DNA from 2 places in the Mucilaginibacter xinganensis genome. Region 1 is predicted to be linked to the other one. Evidence: riboswitches for the same ligand, from Rfam matches in the RefSeq annotation. Region 1 holds a riboswitch; the other holds the start of a gene.

Region 1 (8,408 bases):
TCATTTTTTCTAATCACCTTAGTACTGTCACCAAACAAATCAAGATACACGTTTTTCGATTTAAGTGGCTTAGTCTCTTTATACAAAAATTCCATTTTTGTTCTGTTGTCAACAACATAAGGAGAATATGTCCATGAATGCGCATTTGAAAAATTCTCTTTAACCGCCTTTTTTAACGAATAATTAAAGACAGCATCCATTTTGTAAAGTTGCAGGTAATAGCTATTAGAAACATAAAAAAAAGAAATCGGATTTCTGTATTTCCATGTCCAGGTTTCTATAAAAACAATACTGTCGTTTGGTTTATTACAACAGCCGTCATGTAGCTTTAGTAATTGTAAATATTCGGAAGGTATTTCATTGGATGATGCACTTGAGTCTTCAATCTCGCCTTGATCGGAACAAGAATACAACTGACAAATTAATGATATCGATAAAAGAAATAGAAAAAGCCGTATATACGTTTTCATTATTTGATATTTAAATTTTAAAATCGAAATGGACCGGCGTTTGAACCATGATCCATCGGGATAGTTTTGCTGAAGATGCACGATACTTATTTAAAAATTTATCGCCGTGATCTCCATTCACAAAAAGTAAATATGACGAAATAATTGTAGCGGCGAAATATTTTACCTATCTCTATTGCGTTTCCATTAAACGTTTCCCACATTTAAAATTTAAAAATCACTTAAATTATTTATTTAAAAAAAGTATGAGCAGCCTTTTATTTCCCAATAAGCTTTTTTTTATAAAAAACCTGTTAATTACCTGCTGTTCAATTATGGCGTGCACAAACGCGGCCGCCCAAATAAAAAATCCCGGATTTGAATTAAAGAGTGATTCGTTAAATTCACTACCTGCAAACTGGATAATTAAACACCCTGATGGATTTGCAACTTCAATTGATGAAAATATAAAATTTGCAGGTGCAAGCTCATTTAGTATAAAAAGTATACAAAATGTTAATCCTGCTGAATACAGCATCTTTTCACAAACATTTGATATAAATATTGATCAGCTAAAGATCATCACATTTTCCGCCTATGTTAAAACTGAAAATATTAAGGGAACGGCAACTTTGTATTGCCAGGTAAAAGACGAGGATAACCGTGTTATAGGTACGCAAAATATTGATTCAAAAAGCGTAACCTCAACTAATAATGAATGGAATAAATACAGCATATCAATAGCTGTAAATAGTAATGCTAAAAAAATATTGGTTGGTGGTTATTTAATTGGTGAAGGTGCAGTTTGGTATGATGAATTCAGTATGGAGAATCTACAACTTCAAACCACACCGGCATCAAACGATGTTAAGCGATATATAAAAGAGTTTGCAGGCATTGTTAAAAAATACTCGATCTATACCAAAAAACTAAATTGGGCAGGTATTGATACTGACATTGACAAGCTCTCCGGCGGGATAAAAACCGTCGATGACGCTCAACTCTTAACCGCATATCTCATCAGCCAACTGCGGCTTGCGGGCGATAACCATTCTTTTGTTCAGTCAAAAGCAAGCGCGGTTAATTACGCAAAACAAAATGTAGATACAAGGCAGCCGTATGCAAAATTATTGCCCGGTAATATTGGTTACATATGGATGCCAGGCTTTGCGTCAACCAGCGATACTGCATCTGTCGCTTTCGCCGGAAAGATCCAGAAAATGATCAGTCACCTTGATACTGAGAATTACATTTCGGGTTGGATTGTTGATCTGCGACATGATAATGGAGGCAATATGCACCCCATGATTGCAGGACTTGGCCCAATAATTGGCCATGGCATATTAGGTTATTTTATTTCACCTGAAACCAATAAAAGTACACCATGGATGTATAAAGATGGAAAAGTAACCAATGGCGCTGCAACCACAGCAAACGTTTCAGATGCATACACTATTAAAAATTCCGGTGCTAAAGTAGCTGTTTTAACGGGGCCGGAAACAGCAAGCAGCGGAGAAATGACTGCCATTTGTTTTATCGGCAAGACCAATGCAAAGCTGTTTGGACAACCAACCGCCGGATATACAACCGCTAACCGGGGATTTAAATTGTCGACAGGTGCTTATCTTTATTTGGCAAGCAGTTATGCGGCAGATAGAAATAAAAAGGAGTATTTGGGTAAAATAGAGCCCGATGTGATTATAAAAGAAACCAAAGAAAATGGTGACGATGCAACCATAAGGGCGGCTAAAGAATGGATTGAAAGCAAATAGTGTCAGGAACCCGGTTCTTCGGTCGCGCCCGATGCTTCCTTCCGGTTGTTTAACCATGCGCTCACGTAAATATTAGCATAATATAAGCCAAAAACCAGCATGGCTCCTACTAGGGCGCCATCAAAATAAGGCTTCAGCGAAAGATAGGCTGATGAGAAAAAGTATTTACTTACAAAGTTTATTACTGATATAACAAGCAGTACTACAGATGCCAGGGGGATGCGTCCTATTTTCATTTTTAACTATTGTTTAATCAAATTTATGATTTTATACCTAAATGTAAAACATTAAGTTTGTCAAAATTTATTCCTAATGAAGATCGAAACTATCGCCATCCACGCCGGTAACCATGTTGACGAATCGTCTAAAGCAGTAATTCAGCCCATTGTTTTATCTACCACCTTTGAGCGGGCGGCTGACGGCACTTACCCCGGCGGGCATATCTACAGCCGGTCGAGCAATCCCAATCGTACGCTGCTGGAAAATGTGCTGGCCAAATTGGAAGGTGGTGCCGATGCTGCTTCATTTTCATCCGGCAATGCTGCTGGTATGGCGGTTTTTCAATCCTTAACACCGGGAACCCATATTATAGCGCCCGACGATATGTATCATGGTTTGCGCAATCAGCTCAAAACGCTTTTTGCGGGGATCCTGACCTTTGATTTTATAGATGTAAATAACCCTGAAACATTACAAAGCCACATCAGGCCCGAAACAGGTTTAATCTGGATTGAAACGCCATCAAATCCCTTGCTGAAAATAACTGATATAAGAAAAGTGGTTGCCATAGCAAAGGCAAAAGGCATAAAAGTTGCCTGCGACAATACCTTTGCAACCCCCATCTGCCAGCAGCCACTGGCATTGGGTGCTGACCTGGTAATGCACTCCGCCACCAAATATTTTGGCGGGCACAGCGACCTGATGGGCGGCGCACTGGTAACCAAAGAAAACAGCGACTGGTGGTCAAAGATCCGCCAGGTGCAGGGAATGGGCGGCGCTATCCCTTCGCCGATGGATTGTTACATGCTCACCCGCAGCATAAAAACATTGCCTTACCGCATGCGCGGGCATGTACATAATGCACAATTGCTGGCTGAATTTTTAGAAAAACATCCTAAAGTGGAAGCGGTAATGTATCCGGGTTTACCTTCCCATCCGCAACATGCAATAGCAAAAGAACAGATGTCTGCCTTTGGCGGCATGCTTTCATTCACCTTAAAGGGCGGCGAAGCTGAAGCCCGCAGCGTAATAAACGGGTTGAAGATCTTTACCCGTGCAACCAGCCTGGGCGGTGTTGAAAGTTTAATAGAACACCGCGCCACCGTTGAAGGCCCTGATACTAAGACGCCTTTTAATTTATTAAGGGTATCTGTTGGATTAGAGCACATTGATGATTTAATTGCTGATCTGGAACAGGCGCTGGCTTAGTTAATTAGCGTTTGGTGATTAGAGATCAGATAAGAAAAAGAGGCGGGTATTTGCCCTGGTTTTCTATCCAAAACCTTTCGCCTTTTACCTTTTGCGCTTCACCTCTCACTCCAAAAGAAAATTAAATTTGGAAAACTCATTTTTATCGTCTTATATTTGCAATAATATTTGGTAGTAATACCATTGATCATTACCTCCGCAAAGGGTTTTGATTTATAAAGAAGCGGCGAGAGATCAGGCTCAATTACCCGCTGGCAACCCTTCAAAATTGAAGAAGGTGCCAATTCCTGCCCCGGTAAATACCCCGGGAAATATAAATTAACAACCATGAAAAGTTTGATTTACACCATTTTCCAAAACATCTTTAAGGCTCCCGAAACTACAGCTATACTATATATTTATAGTCCGTCAAAAGGCTATATGTGTATGTGTTGCTGCTGCTAAGCCCTAACACGTTTTATTTTTCTTATCCCTGAAAATGGACGTGACTCACAAGGCGATTTGTATCCCGTTGTGAACCAACAATCAACAAATTTCATAAAAATTTAAATCTTAAAAACATGTCATCTGCCAATTTAAAATTTGAAACTTTGCAACTGCACGCAGGCCAGGAAGTTGATCCTACAACAGGTTCACGCGCTGTGCCGCTTTATCAAACTACTTCTTACGTATTTAAAAATGCGGAACACGGTGCCAACCTGTTTGCTTTGAAAGAGTTTGGCAACATCTACACCCGCCTAATGAACCCTACTACCGATGTTTTTGAAAAGCGGATAGCGGCGCTTGAAGGTGGTGTTGCAGCTTTGGCAACCGCATCTGGCCAGGCCGCCCAATTTATTGCGCTGAATAATATCCTGCAGGCAGGTGATAATTTTGTAACCTCACCATTTCTTTACGGCGGCACTTACAACCAGTTTAAGGTTGCTTTTAAACGCCTGGGTATTGATGCGCGCTTTGCAAAAGATGATACCGCTGAAAGTTTTGAGCCTTTAATTGACAGCAAAACGAAAGCCATTTACCTGGAGAGCATTGGCAACCCGGGATTTAATATTGCTGATTTTGACAAAGTATCGGCCTTAGCGCAAAAACACGACCTGCCTTTAATAGTTGACAATACTTTTGGTGCGGGCGGCTACCTGTTTCGCCCTTTGGAACACGGCGCCCATGTAGTGGTTGAATCAACCACAAAATGGATTGGCGGGCATGGCACCAGCATTGGCGGTGTTATTGTTGATGGCGGTAACTATAACTGGGGCAACGGCAAGTACCCGCAGTTTACTGAACCGTCCGAAGGCTATCATGGGTTGATTTTTGCCGATGTGTTTGGCATTGGCGGTCCTTTTGGCAATATCCAGTTTATTATCCGTGCCAGAGTTGAAGGCTTGCGCGACTTTGGCCCTTCGCAATCACCATTTAACTCATGGCTGAATATCCAGGGATTGGAAACACTTTCATTACGTGTTCAGCGCCATGTGGATAACACGCTGGAACTGGCGAAATGGCTGGAGGCCCACCCACAGGTTGAAAAAGTCAACTACCCGGGCCTTCCCTCATCTCCGCACCATGCCCTTGCAAAAAAATATTTAAAGAACGGATTCGGTGCCGTATTAACTTTTGATGTTAAAGGCAGTAAAGAAAAGGCAAGCCAACTGATTGACAGTTTGCAACTGGTAAGCCACCTTGCAAACGTGGGCGACGCTAAAACACTGATCATTCAGCCTTCAGCAACCACGCATCAGCAGTTGTCTGACGAGGAGCAGCTATCAGCCGGCGTTTTACCAAATTCTTTACGTGTAGCTGTAGGATTGGAACATATTGATGATATAAAAGCAGATTTTGAACAAGCCTTCGCAAAAATAAAGGCTTAGTAATTAGTATAGTTTTTTTTAAAGTGATATAGTACGTTATTAAGGGATTAGCTGCGCTAAACAGTGCGGCTAGCCCATAATAACAAAAGCAAAAATGAGCGTAGAAATATTTAAATACAATAAGCCCTTTGAACTCGAATCGGGCAAACAGCTAAACGAACTTGAAATAGGTTTTAACACCTATGGAACGCTTAATAAAAACGCGGATAATGTGGTTTGGGTATGCCATGCCCTTACTGCAAATTCCGACGTTTTTGACTGGTGGAAAGGCTTATTTGGTGCCGGCAGCTACTTTAATCCCGATGAATATTTTGTGGTATGCGCAAATATCCTGGGTTCACCTTATGGTACAGTTAATCCTTTAAGTATAAACCCTGTAACAGGCCAGCCTTATTACCTTTCATTTCCCGAATTTACCGTTCGCGATATTGTTAAAGCACACAGCCTGCTTGCGGAATACCTGGGAATTAAAGACATTAACATCCTGATAGGTGGATCGTTAGGCGGCCAGCAAGCTGTTGAGTGGGCAATTAGTGAGCCCGCTAAAATTAAAAACCTCATCATTATTGCGTCAAATGCTAAACATTCGCCATGGGGCATTGCATTTAACGAGTCGCAGCGTTTGGCCATCAGCGCCGACCGCACTTTTTATTCAAACACGCCGGATGGCGGAAGCAAAGGATTGAAGGCCGCAAGGAGTATTGCCCTGCTGTCTTACCGTAATTATAAAACTTATGGCATAACGCAGCAGGAAGATGACGATCATATCACCGGCAACCACAAGGCCGCATCATACCAGAATTACCAGGGCGAAAAACTGGTTAACCGCTATAACGCCTACAGTTACTGGTATCTTTCAAAATGTATGGATTCGCACAACGTTGGCCGCAACCGGCATGGCGTTGAAAAAGCATTGAGCCTTATCAAAGCCCGCACCCTGGTTATCGGTATAAAATCAGATGTTTTGTTCCCGATTGAGGAGCAGCAATACCTGTTCAGGCATATTCCCAAATCGGCCTTAGCCGAACTAGATTCATTTTACGGACACGATGGATTTTTAATAGAAACAGAAGCATTAACAAATATTATTACATCGTTTTTTAAAACAGATGTAAAAGGAAAAATTATTGAATTACAACGCACAGCGTAATGAGTAAAAAATTAAACATAGGGCTATTTGGCTTTGGCGTGGTTGGCCAGGGATTGTACGATATTATAAAAACCAAGCATTTGAACCTGGAGATTGTAAAGATCGCCATAAAAGACGCGCATAAACAGCGCTCGCTTCCATCACAGTTATTTACAACAGACAAAGATGAGCTGCTGAACAACCCGGAGATCAACACCATTGTTGAGCTCATAAACGATACAGAAGCTGCATTCGAAATTGTTTCAAGAGCTTTAAGTTCCGGTAAAAATGTAGTGTCGGCCAGTAAAAAAATGATCGCGCTTCATTTGGAAGAACTGATTGAACTGCAGCATAAACATGGAACATCGCTGCTTTATGAAGGGTCTGTTTGCGGGAGTATCCCGATCATCCGCAACCTGGAGGAATACTACGATAACGAACTGCTCCATTCTGTAAGCGGAATTTTTAACGGTTCGTCAAATTACATCTTATCAAAGGGCTTTAATGAGGGATTGGATTACGATTCAGCTTTAAAGCAGGCACAAGACCTCGGCTTTGCTGAAACAGACCCAACCAGCGATGTAGGTGGGTTTGATGCCAAGTATAAGCTGGTTATTGCCGCAGCTCATGCTTATGGCGTAATTGTAAAACCGGATGATGTATTTAACCTGGGCATTCAAAACCTTTCAGCCCACGATCTGCAATACGCACGGGAGAAAAATCTGAAGATAAAGCTGGTTCCGGTAGCAAAAGAACTGGACGATAAACACGTTGCTTTATTTGTGCTGCCTAAATTTGTTAACGATAAAGAGTTTTTATACAACGTTGAATACGAATACAATGGTGTAATTGTACAGGCTGCATTTGCCGATCAGCAATTCTTTTTTGGAAAAGGCGCAGGCGGGCATCCTACCGGCTCTGCGGTACTGTCTGACATTGCCGCTTTGAGGTATGATTACCAGTACGAATATAAAAAAGCAAAAGAGCGTAAAGGGTTAAACTTCACCAATAATATTGAACTGAATGTGTACCTGAGATATGAGGACGAAGCACTTGTTGAGGCATTGGATTTCATCCACATACATGAACGCTATTACTCCGGAAGCTATAAGTTTGTAATTGGCAAAGTAAATCTGCAAAGCCTGGTAAATAACCAGCAGCTTATTGCAGATAACAAAGCATTTGTTGCATTTGCCGACCAGCTTGCCGGTGTAAACTTAGCTGCTGAGGTTAAGGAAACCGCTGAAGCGTTATAAGATTTTTTTGTAGATTTTTATAGTTTTAAAAATGGGTCGTTTCGGCCCTTTTTTTATGGCTTGTAGTTACCGGTTCATCTCAACAAAAATCCCGCGGGGTAAACCTCGCGGGATCAATAATATCAAATCGAAAAATACTTTAAACGCTTATTTTAAAACTCGCGGTCTGTTTCCCAGTTCTCAAGGTAATCGGCTACCCTTCTTACAAATGAGCCGCCCAAAGCACCGTCAACAACCCTGTGGTCGTATGACAATGACAGGAACATCATATGGCGGATGCCGATCATGTCTCCTTGTAAGGTTTCAATTACCGCCGGTTTTTTCTTGATTGCACCAACTGCTAAAATAGCTACCTGTGGCTGGTTTATTATAGGCGTTCCCATAACGTTGCCGAATGAGCCCACGTTAGTGATGGTAAATGTACCGCCCTGCACATCATCGGGTTTAAGTTTATTGGTACGTGCACGGTTAGCCAGGTCGTTAACAGCTTTGGTTAAGCCTATCAG
Region 2 (8,408 bases), 940 kb from region 1:
TTTAACCAGCGCATGCGATAAACGCTCCTGCACGGTACCCTTGCGCCATTCTTCGTCGCGTTCAATTACTTTGCCTTTACTTTTTATGGTATCGGCAAATTCAACCAGGCGTTCAGTAGCATCCGGGCGGCGGTTCAGCAATACATCCTCCACCAGTTCCAGCAGGTCTTTCGGAATCTCCTGGTAAACCTCCAGCATCCCCGCGTTTACAATGCCCATGTCCATACCGGCTTTTATAGCATGGTAAAGAAATGCAGAGTGCATTGCCTCGCGCACGGTATTGTTGCCGCGGAACGAGAACGAAATATTACTTACCCCCCCGCTAACCTTGGCATGCGGCAGGTTTTGTTTTATCCAGCGGGTAGCCTCTATAAAGTCAACCGCGTAGTTGTTATGCTCTTCAAGCCCGGTGGCGACGGTTAAAATATTGGGGTCAAAAATAATGTCCTGCGGCGGGAAACCCACTTCGTTCACTAAAATGTCGTATGATCGTTTGCAGATCTCTATCCGGCGCTGTAACGAGTCGGCCTGGCCGGTTTCATCAAACGCCATTACCACCGTGGCGGCACCATAGCTCAGGATCTTGCGGGCCTGTTCCTTAAATTTATCCTCTCCTTCTTTTAACGAGATAGAGTTAACTATACCCTTCCCCTGGATGCACTTCAAACCGGCTTCAATAACCGTCCATTTTGATGAATCGATCATGATCGGCAATTTGGCGATATCCGGTTCTGAGGCCACCAGGTTTAAAAACTTAACCATTACCGCTTCCGAGTCAATCATGCCCTCGTCCATGTTAATGTCAATAACCTGGGCACCGCCTTCCACCTGCTGGCGGGCAACGGTTAAGGCTGCTTCATAATCTTCAGCCAGGATCAGTTTGGAAAACTTGGGCGAACCGGTAATATTGGTACGCTCGCCTACGTTCACAAAAATACTTTCAGGGGTTATGGTTACTGCTTCCAAACCGCTAAGGCGCATGTACGGCTCAATTTCCGGAATGCGGCGGGGCGGATATTTGGCAGCCTTTTCCGCAATACATTTAATGTGCTCCGGTGTTGTGCCACAGCAGCCGCCTACTATGTTAACCAGCCCGTTTTTTATAAAATCATCCACCTGGTGCGCGGTTTCGTGCGCGGTTTCATCATACTGGCCAAACTCATTGGGCAAGCCCGCGTTTGGATAAGCCGAGATATATACATTGGCTTTTTGGGATAGTTCCTGGATGTGCGGGCGCATTTCTTTAGCACCCAGCGCACAATTTAAACCTACCGAAAGCAGGTTGGCATGGCTTACCGAATCCCAAAACGCTTCAACCGTTTGGCCGGATAAGGTACGTCCTGACGCATCCGTAATGGTGCCGGAAATCATCACCGGCAAATGCCTACCCGATTCATTTGCATAACGGTTTATGGCAAATAAGGCGGCTTTTGCATTCAACGTATCAAATATGGTTTCCACCAGCAGCATGTCCGATCCGCCGTCAACCAATCCCCTAACCTGGTCATAATAGGCTCCGGCAAGGTCATCAAAAGTAACGGCACGGTACCCCGGATCATTTACATCCGGCGATAACGAGGCTGTACGGTTTGTGGGGCCAACAGCACCTGCAACAAAACGGGGCTTAGCCGGATTTTTAGTATTATATTCATCGGCAACCTCACGGGCAATCCGTGCGCCTTCATAGCTTAGCTCGTATGCCAGTTCTTCAAGGTTGTAGTCTGCCAGCGAGATCCGTTGTGTACTAAAGGTATTTGTTTCAATAATATCTGCTCCGGCATCAAGGTATTCGGCATGAATAGCTTTGATAATATCAGGACGGGTAATATTCAGCAGGTCGTTATTCCCCTGCAGGTCTGTATTATGATCACGGAAACGCTCGCCACGAAAATCAGCTTCCGTTAATTGGTACCGCTGGATCATCGTACCCATCGCACCGTCAATTACCAGGATGCGTTTCTCTAATTCTTTTCTAATATCCATATCGTTCAGTTGGCAGTTTTTAGTTGCCGGTTTGCTGTCAACAATCTGCAATTGCCTAAAGTAGAACAGGGACAATGATAACTGCCAACTGCTTACTTAAAACTGCAAACTGTAAAAAGCTTATCTCGAAAAGTCGGGTGTTAATTTGACTTTCGCTTATCTTTCCCGGGCCGTTTGGCTGCCGAGTAGAATGTAGCACCTTGTAAGTACAGGTTGCTAAGACATCGCAGGGTCTAATCCCTCCGTCTTTCTCCATAAGCAGCACAAAGATGCGCAATAAACAGCCAATTTGCAATAGGTTTTAGTTGTCATAGGATAAGAAAAAACAGCGCTAAAATCTGATCTCAATCGTTGGACAGGCCGACTTTACTAGTTTCTGCCATCAAAGATTCGCATTTATCACCTGCTGCAAAAAATCTCTTATATTGTCCCTGGCCCCTATTGACTGACTGATGACTTCACCATTTTTACCAATTACCATATGCACAGGTAATGCATTAGTTTGAAAGCTATCCGCCAGTTTCGGGGCATTATTTAGCACCCTGTAATTAAACTCCCGGCTTTTAAGAAACTTCACCAGGTTCTCTGTTTTATCGCCGGATAAAGCAATAAAAACCACGTTTGGCTGACTACTAAATTGCTTAACAAGCTTATTCAGCTCCGGCATTTCGGCAATACACGGCCCGCAACCTATACTCCATATATTTAAAACAACCAATTTGCCTTTAAAATCTGATAAATGCACCGGCTTTCCTGCTAAATCGCTTGCAGTAAAATCAGGAACCCGTTCTTCGGCAGTAGTTGATTGCGCACCGCTGGGTTTCAACGAAGTAACGAATTCGGCAAATGTTTTTTGCTTCAAACTGCAAAACGGGAATAACATTTTCATAGAATCAAGGGCCGCCAAAACCCCATATTTGTACAGCTTTCTATAATCTTCCATAGCAAGATTGGCATTTCCGGCTTGTTTATAAGCGTTTGCCCGCAATTGTAATAATAAAGGCATAAAATTCCCTTCAGCACTGCCACCTGTTAACAGCGCTATGCCGGCGGAGCTATTGGTAACTGCATCCTGATAGTTTTTGCGCGCCAAATCAATCTTAGCTAAATCCATATACATTAGTGGCACATCTTGCTGGTAGTGGCTATAGTTTAATCTGTACCGGTGATTGATGCCTCCGCTCTGGAAAAGCGCAATAGCTTTTTTGAGCATGCGCCCGGCAGAGTCAAGCTTCTCGTTCCGGTCAATATAGAGTTCCGGCATGCTGGTAAGAGCATAATAACTTACTTTATCGTTTTCATATTGTGGCAGCAAAACTTTTTCAAATGTTGCAACCGGGATCTTTCTGTCATCTTTAATATAATAGAAAACGTTTATATCACGGGAAATTCCGGCTTCGGGGTGTGCAATAAATATTTCTTTCAGCTTCGTCCTGATATCCTCTTCCACATCCTTTCGGCTGCTTTTATAATATTCGTAGTTGTAAATACTAAAAGCAAAGGCCGTTTCCTCATTTTCGGGAAATTTGCTAAAAAGCTGATACAAATATTTTTTTCCTTCGGCCAGGTTGCCGGTTTTGGCATTACCAATGCATAGCGCAGCTAAAAGACCCGCATCCGGGTGGTTACTGGCTTTAATTGATAAAGTCAGTTTTTTTATCAGCCCCTCAACCTGGGCCTTACCTGCGGCATGGTCTTTAATCATTGCTACTACATTGATAAATTTGGCCCAGGCTAAATAATTATCCGGGTAGTGCACTAATTCTTTCCGAAATATGCTATCCGGATTATCATCAAACAAAGCGGCCATGTAGGCACCCTCAACTTCGGTTTGATGATTTGGTTTATACACCAGTTTGTTAAATCCGGCTTTATCATCATCTTTATTTAAAGTATAAAATTCCACTTTAAATGAGGCAGCGCTAACAGGCAGTTTAAATTGCGCAGCCAACCTTCCGTTGGTGCCGGCCATTAAAACATGAAAGTTATTAGTGGCCCCATCACGCAAACAGGTAGTTATGCGGGCATAAACAGGCTCCCTGCCGTTAAGTGATGCGTTGGCGTCGGTACAATTATAGCCAATGGCGATTTCGTCAGTAACTGATGGTTTTTCCGGGCTGATGGTACTAACCTGGGCAATAACTGCCATTCTGAATCCAAACAGCGCGACAGTAATAAACAAATACTTTTTCATTTCTTTAAATTTTGGTTAAAGAAAATGCACCAGGCTTTTAAACTAAAATATTGTTGACCGGCTATTGCATATTAGAAGTTAAACAGGCTTGCAGAAGTATAAACCGTTTTTTTAGAATGTAGGATTGAATTCGTCAGGATAAAACCCAGGTTAATCAGCCCGAAATACGTATTGGTAATTAAAATTATTAAATCCAGCAGGAATTATATAGCTTCAAAAAATGAACCGTGCTAAAATATTTTGGGATAAATCATTTACCGACTGGCGGTATAGAATATTCCTGCATGCAGGCTTTTGGTTTTTTCTCCTGTTTTTTTGGATGGAGGAAAGCATAACACTTCGAATTACTCTACAGCAGCATTACTCTGTAAACCTTGTAGGTATAGGCTATTGCCTATTTTTATTTTATCCGCTTGTGTATGGCATAGTCCCTTTATTGCAAAAGCATAAATGGCTGTACGCCGCATTGCTGTTTTCAGTGTATTATGTTATCGCTATTGCGCTCCGCACTTATGAGGTAAGCCTTATTGTAAACTGGTATAACCTTAAACAAACCTGGGTTGTAGGTAACGATTTTTGGAAACGTTTGTATGGCGCTCATTTTAATCCGCTAGCTGTGGCAAAGGTTTTTTTCAGCAGCATTCCCAGCTTCCTTGAAGTGATATACATTCCCCTGGTTATTAAATTTATAAGATATGCATACCAATCTAACCTAAAGCAATCCTGGTTGGCAAAAGAAAACGCGCAATTGCAGTTATCAACATTAAAGGCCCAAATAAACCCGCATTTTTTTTTCAATACGTTAAATAACCTGCAATCGTACATCGTTCAAAACGAAAAAGAAAAATCTGTGGGCCTGCTTAACCAATTGGCAGATTTTATGCGCTCTTCGCTTTACGACTGCGAGGCCGAATACATCAGCATGACTCAGGAAATTGACCTCCTGAATAATTATATAGCCATTGAACGGATTAGATTTGATCAGCAGGCAGATATCGCTATACAACTTACAAACACTGATCCTTCTTACCTGGCTCCGCCTTTTATTTTTTTACCGTTTATTGAAAACGCATTTAAGCACGGTGGCTCATTAGCAACCGAACAGGTGTTTATTGAGATTGTGTTAGATAATAGCCCCGAAAAGGTAACCTTAAAAACCAAAAACCGCTTTCATAACCTGCCTGGAAAGCCTGGAATCGGGCTTCAGAATGTCAGAAAACGACTGAATTATTATTTCCCGGACAATTACACTTTGGCTGTAGACAAAAACAGTGACTTTTACAGCGTTAAACTTGAAATATGCAAACAGTTAATTTCCTGATTGCCGATGATGAACCCCAGGCCCGTAAGCTACTACAGGCCTATATGGCGGGCATAAGTAATTACAACCTGGTAAAACTTTGCGCAAACGCAATGGAAGCTTATGAAGCCCTTCATACTTCAAAAATTGATCTCATGTTTTTGGATATAAGAATGCCTATGGTATCAGGTACCGATTTTCTGCGTTCGCTAAAAAAACCGCCCATGGTTATTTTCACCACCGCCTATAATAAATACGCTATGGAAGGCTATGATTTAAACGTGATTGATTACCTTTTAAAACCAATATCACTACCAAGGTTAATGCAGGCGCTTGAAAAGGTGAATGACAAAATGCAAAAGCCTCTTGCTTCAGATGCGGGTCATCGGGCAAATTATTTGTTTATCAAGGTTGAAAATAAACTGGTTAAGATAATTCTTGACGATTTGCTATTAATAGAAAGCATGCAGAATTATGTAAAACTGCATTTTAAAGACAAAGTAATAGTAGCCCCTTACACCATGAAAGTAATGGAAAATATGCTGCCTGGAAATAATTTTTTAAGAGTGCACCGATCATTTATAGTTCCTGTAACAATCATTACTGCCGTAAACGGCAATACTATCGAAACCGGCTTTCAAAATATACCTATCGGTTTAAGCTTTAAAGATGCTGTGATGAATTATATTAAAAATGTGAATCGTTAGCGCCTCTTCAATTATTAGGCAGCTCTCACATTTTTTTATGCATATTAACCGGGTCTTTTTGTATCAAACCAGCTTTGCCTGCAAAACTGCAACTTCTTTAACTTTTAGCCGGGTGAGGACAGTATCAACATGAGGAATTGCCACGGCAACATTATATTCCATAAAAATGCCGGTAAAAAGCTAGCTTTTTACCGGCATGATATTAAAGCTATAAGCTGATTATCTTCTTCTGCCGAAAATACGCAGCAGCATAATAAACAGGTTGATAAAATCAAGATATAAGGTCAGTCCACCCATCAATGCCATTTTTGAAGCAGTTGCATCGCCGTACTGTAAACCGGCACCTATATTTTTCAGCTTCTGTACATCATAAGCTGTTAAGCCTACAAATACTGCAACCCCTATGTAGCTGATGATCATATCGAGGCCTGAGCTGTGCAGAAACATATTTACCAGTGAAGCCACTACTATACCAATTAAAAACATGATCAGGATAGAGCCGAACTTGGTAAGATCTGTTTTGGTGGTGTAACCTGCAATAGCCATTATCCCGAAAACTACCGACGAGGTAATAAATACACCCAATACGGAAGACGCTGTGAAAGCCAACAGGATAAAGCTCAAACTAATACCTGTTACAGCAGAATAAGCTAAAAACAATACTGAAAGCACAGGGTATGAGAGCCGGTTAAGACCAAAACTCATTAAAAGCACAAACGCAAGTGGTGAAAACATGGCCAAATAGCCCAGTGTAGTCATTTTGCCAGTAGTTGTATCAACCAGCATTTGAAAAAGCACCGGTGAATTTGCAAACAAAAACGCGCATGCAGCTGATACTCCCAAAGCCACAAACATCCAGATAAATACATTCGCAAGAAATTTGCGGGTACTGTCGGTTTCGTTAATTTGTATTACATTTTTATAAATGTAGTCAGGATTATTATTTTCCATTTTTTATTTATGATTTATTAGTCAAAGTTAATTATTGCTGTGAGATTTAGATAAGTTGTAAAACATTTTTTACTTCCATTATAGACTTGAAAAATCACCAATAGTTTAACTGGCTATTGTAACTCAAAACCCGTACCCAAATGCTCAATTCAGCCTTTTTGTCAGTTGCTCTTCAACTTGCTTAAATACCTGGATCGGTTTTAATGAACGCCAGCCGAGGTCGTCCAATGCTCCCCCGAAATTGATATAGTAATCAATGTTGTTGCGTTTGAACTCCTCAATTACATGATCGCGGAAGTTGATTCCCGCTATCCAGCCGTCCTCCACGTCCTGGAACCATTCTTCGTAGTAACAATCGTCAGACGAGTGAAAGTTCAGCACATTCTCCCCTATCAAAATAAAATGGTTAATGCCGTTATCTATCATCAGCTCTATGATCTCGCGCTTCATCAGCATAATATCATTGTTAATGGCATCATTCCATTCCCCAATAAATTCAATAATTGAATAGCCTTTTTCGTAATCGGCAAAAAGCACCTTCATGTACAGTGTGTTTGAGCCAAACGAATCCCATTGCGGGTGCAGCAGGTAATTATAGATCTGCTTGTCAAACTCAAACTCATTGTACTGCGTTGCATAAAAAGGAGAATATTCATCCTCCGAAGCAACATAATCATCGCGCCATTTATAATATGGTTCTATCTCGTGCATGTTCTAATTTCAATTTTTAATCCGCGCATCAGTTCCACTTCGCACGGCTGCATTTCTGCACAGCAATCAGGCTGCACATTAATCAATTCCCTACGTTCTCCACCGCCTTGCGCACACTGCCATATTTTAGCAGCAATGCAGCAGCCGTTTCTTCATCAAGCCCGGTCTCGTTCATCACCATGCGGGTTCCGCGGTCAACCAGTTTATTGTTGGTTAACTGCATATCCACCATTTTATTACCTTTTGTTTTGCCAATCCTGATCATCACACAGGTGCTCAGCATGTTTAACACCAGCTTTTGGGCGGTTCCTGCTTTCATCCGGGTCGATCCTGTTAAAAACTCGGGACCCGTTACCACCTCAACCGGGTATTTGGCTTCGGCTGCAACCGGGCTGCCACTATTACAAACAATGCACCCCGTTGTAATATTGTGCGTATTTGCTTTCCTTAAGCCGCCAATAACGTATGGCGTAGTGCCTGACGCGGCTATTCCCACCAGCACATCTTTATCATTTATTTGGTATCGCAACAGGTCGTTCCAGGCCTGTTCGGCATCATCTTC

The links. A riboswitch is a leader RNA that binds a small molecule or an ion and turns the genes downstream of it on or off. The one in region 1 is predicted to bind S-adenosylmethionine.
Region 2: another riboswitch for S-adenosylmethionine. It lies ahead of metH (methionine synthase); the one in region 1 lies ahead of MuYL_RS12780 (O-acetylhomoserine aminocarboxypropyltransferase/cysteine synthase family protein).

Annotation. Positions count from the first base shown of each region.
Region 1 covers NZ_CP022743.1:2,902,789-2,911,196, reverse strand. Annotated here, with positions in the region: gene MuYL_RS23240 (hypothetical protein) at 1-470, opposite strand, end outside; gene MuYL_RS12795 (S41 family peptidase) at 785-2,221, shown strand; gene MuYL_RS12790 (hypothetical protein) at 2,224-2,457, opposite strand; gene MuYL_RS12785 (trans-sulfuration enzyme family protein) at 2,534-3,649, shown strand; SAM riboswitch class I at 3,860-3,969, shown strand; gene MuYL_RS12780 (O-acetylhomoserine aminocarboxypropyltransferase/cysteine synthase family protein) at 4,210-5,517, shown strand; gene MuYL_RS12775 (homoserine O-acetyltransferase family protein) at 5,612-6,667, shown strand; gene MuYL_RS12770 (homoserine dehydrogenase) at 6,667-7,902, shown strand; gene MuYL_RS12765 (dihydrolipoamide acetyltransferase family protein) at 8,055-8,408, opposite strand, start outside.
Region 2 covers NZ_CP022743.1:3,841,536-3,849,943, forward strand. Annotated here, with positions in the region: gene metH (methionine synthase) at 1-1,983, opposite strand, end outside; SAM riboswitch class I at 2,137-2,244, opposite strand; gene MuYL_RS16860 (TlpA family protein disulfide reductase) at 2,366-4,177, opposite strand; gene MuYL_RS16865 (sensor histidine kinase) at 4,398-5,498, shown strand; gene MuYL_RS16870 (LytR/AlgR family response regulator transcription factor) at 5,477-6,184, shown strand; gene MuYL_RS16875 (Bax inhibitor-1/YccA family protein) at 6,404-7,135, opposite strand; gene MuYL_RS16880 (hypothetical protein) at 7,280-7,846, opposite strand; gene murQ (N-acetylmuramic acid 6-phosphate etherase) at 7,929-8,408, opposite strand, start outside.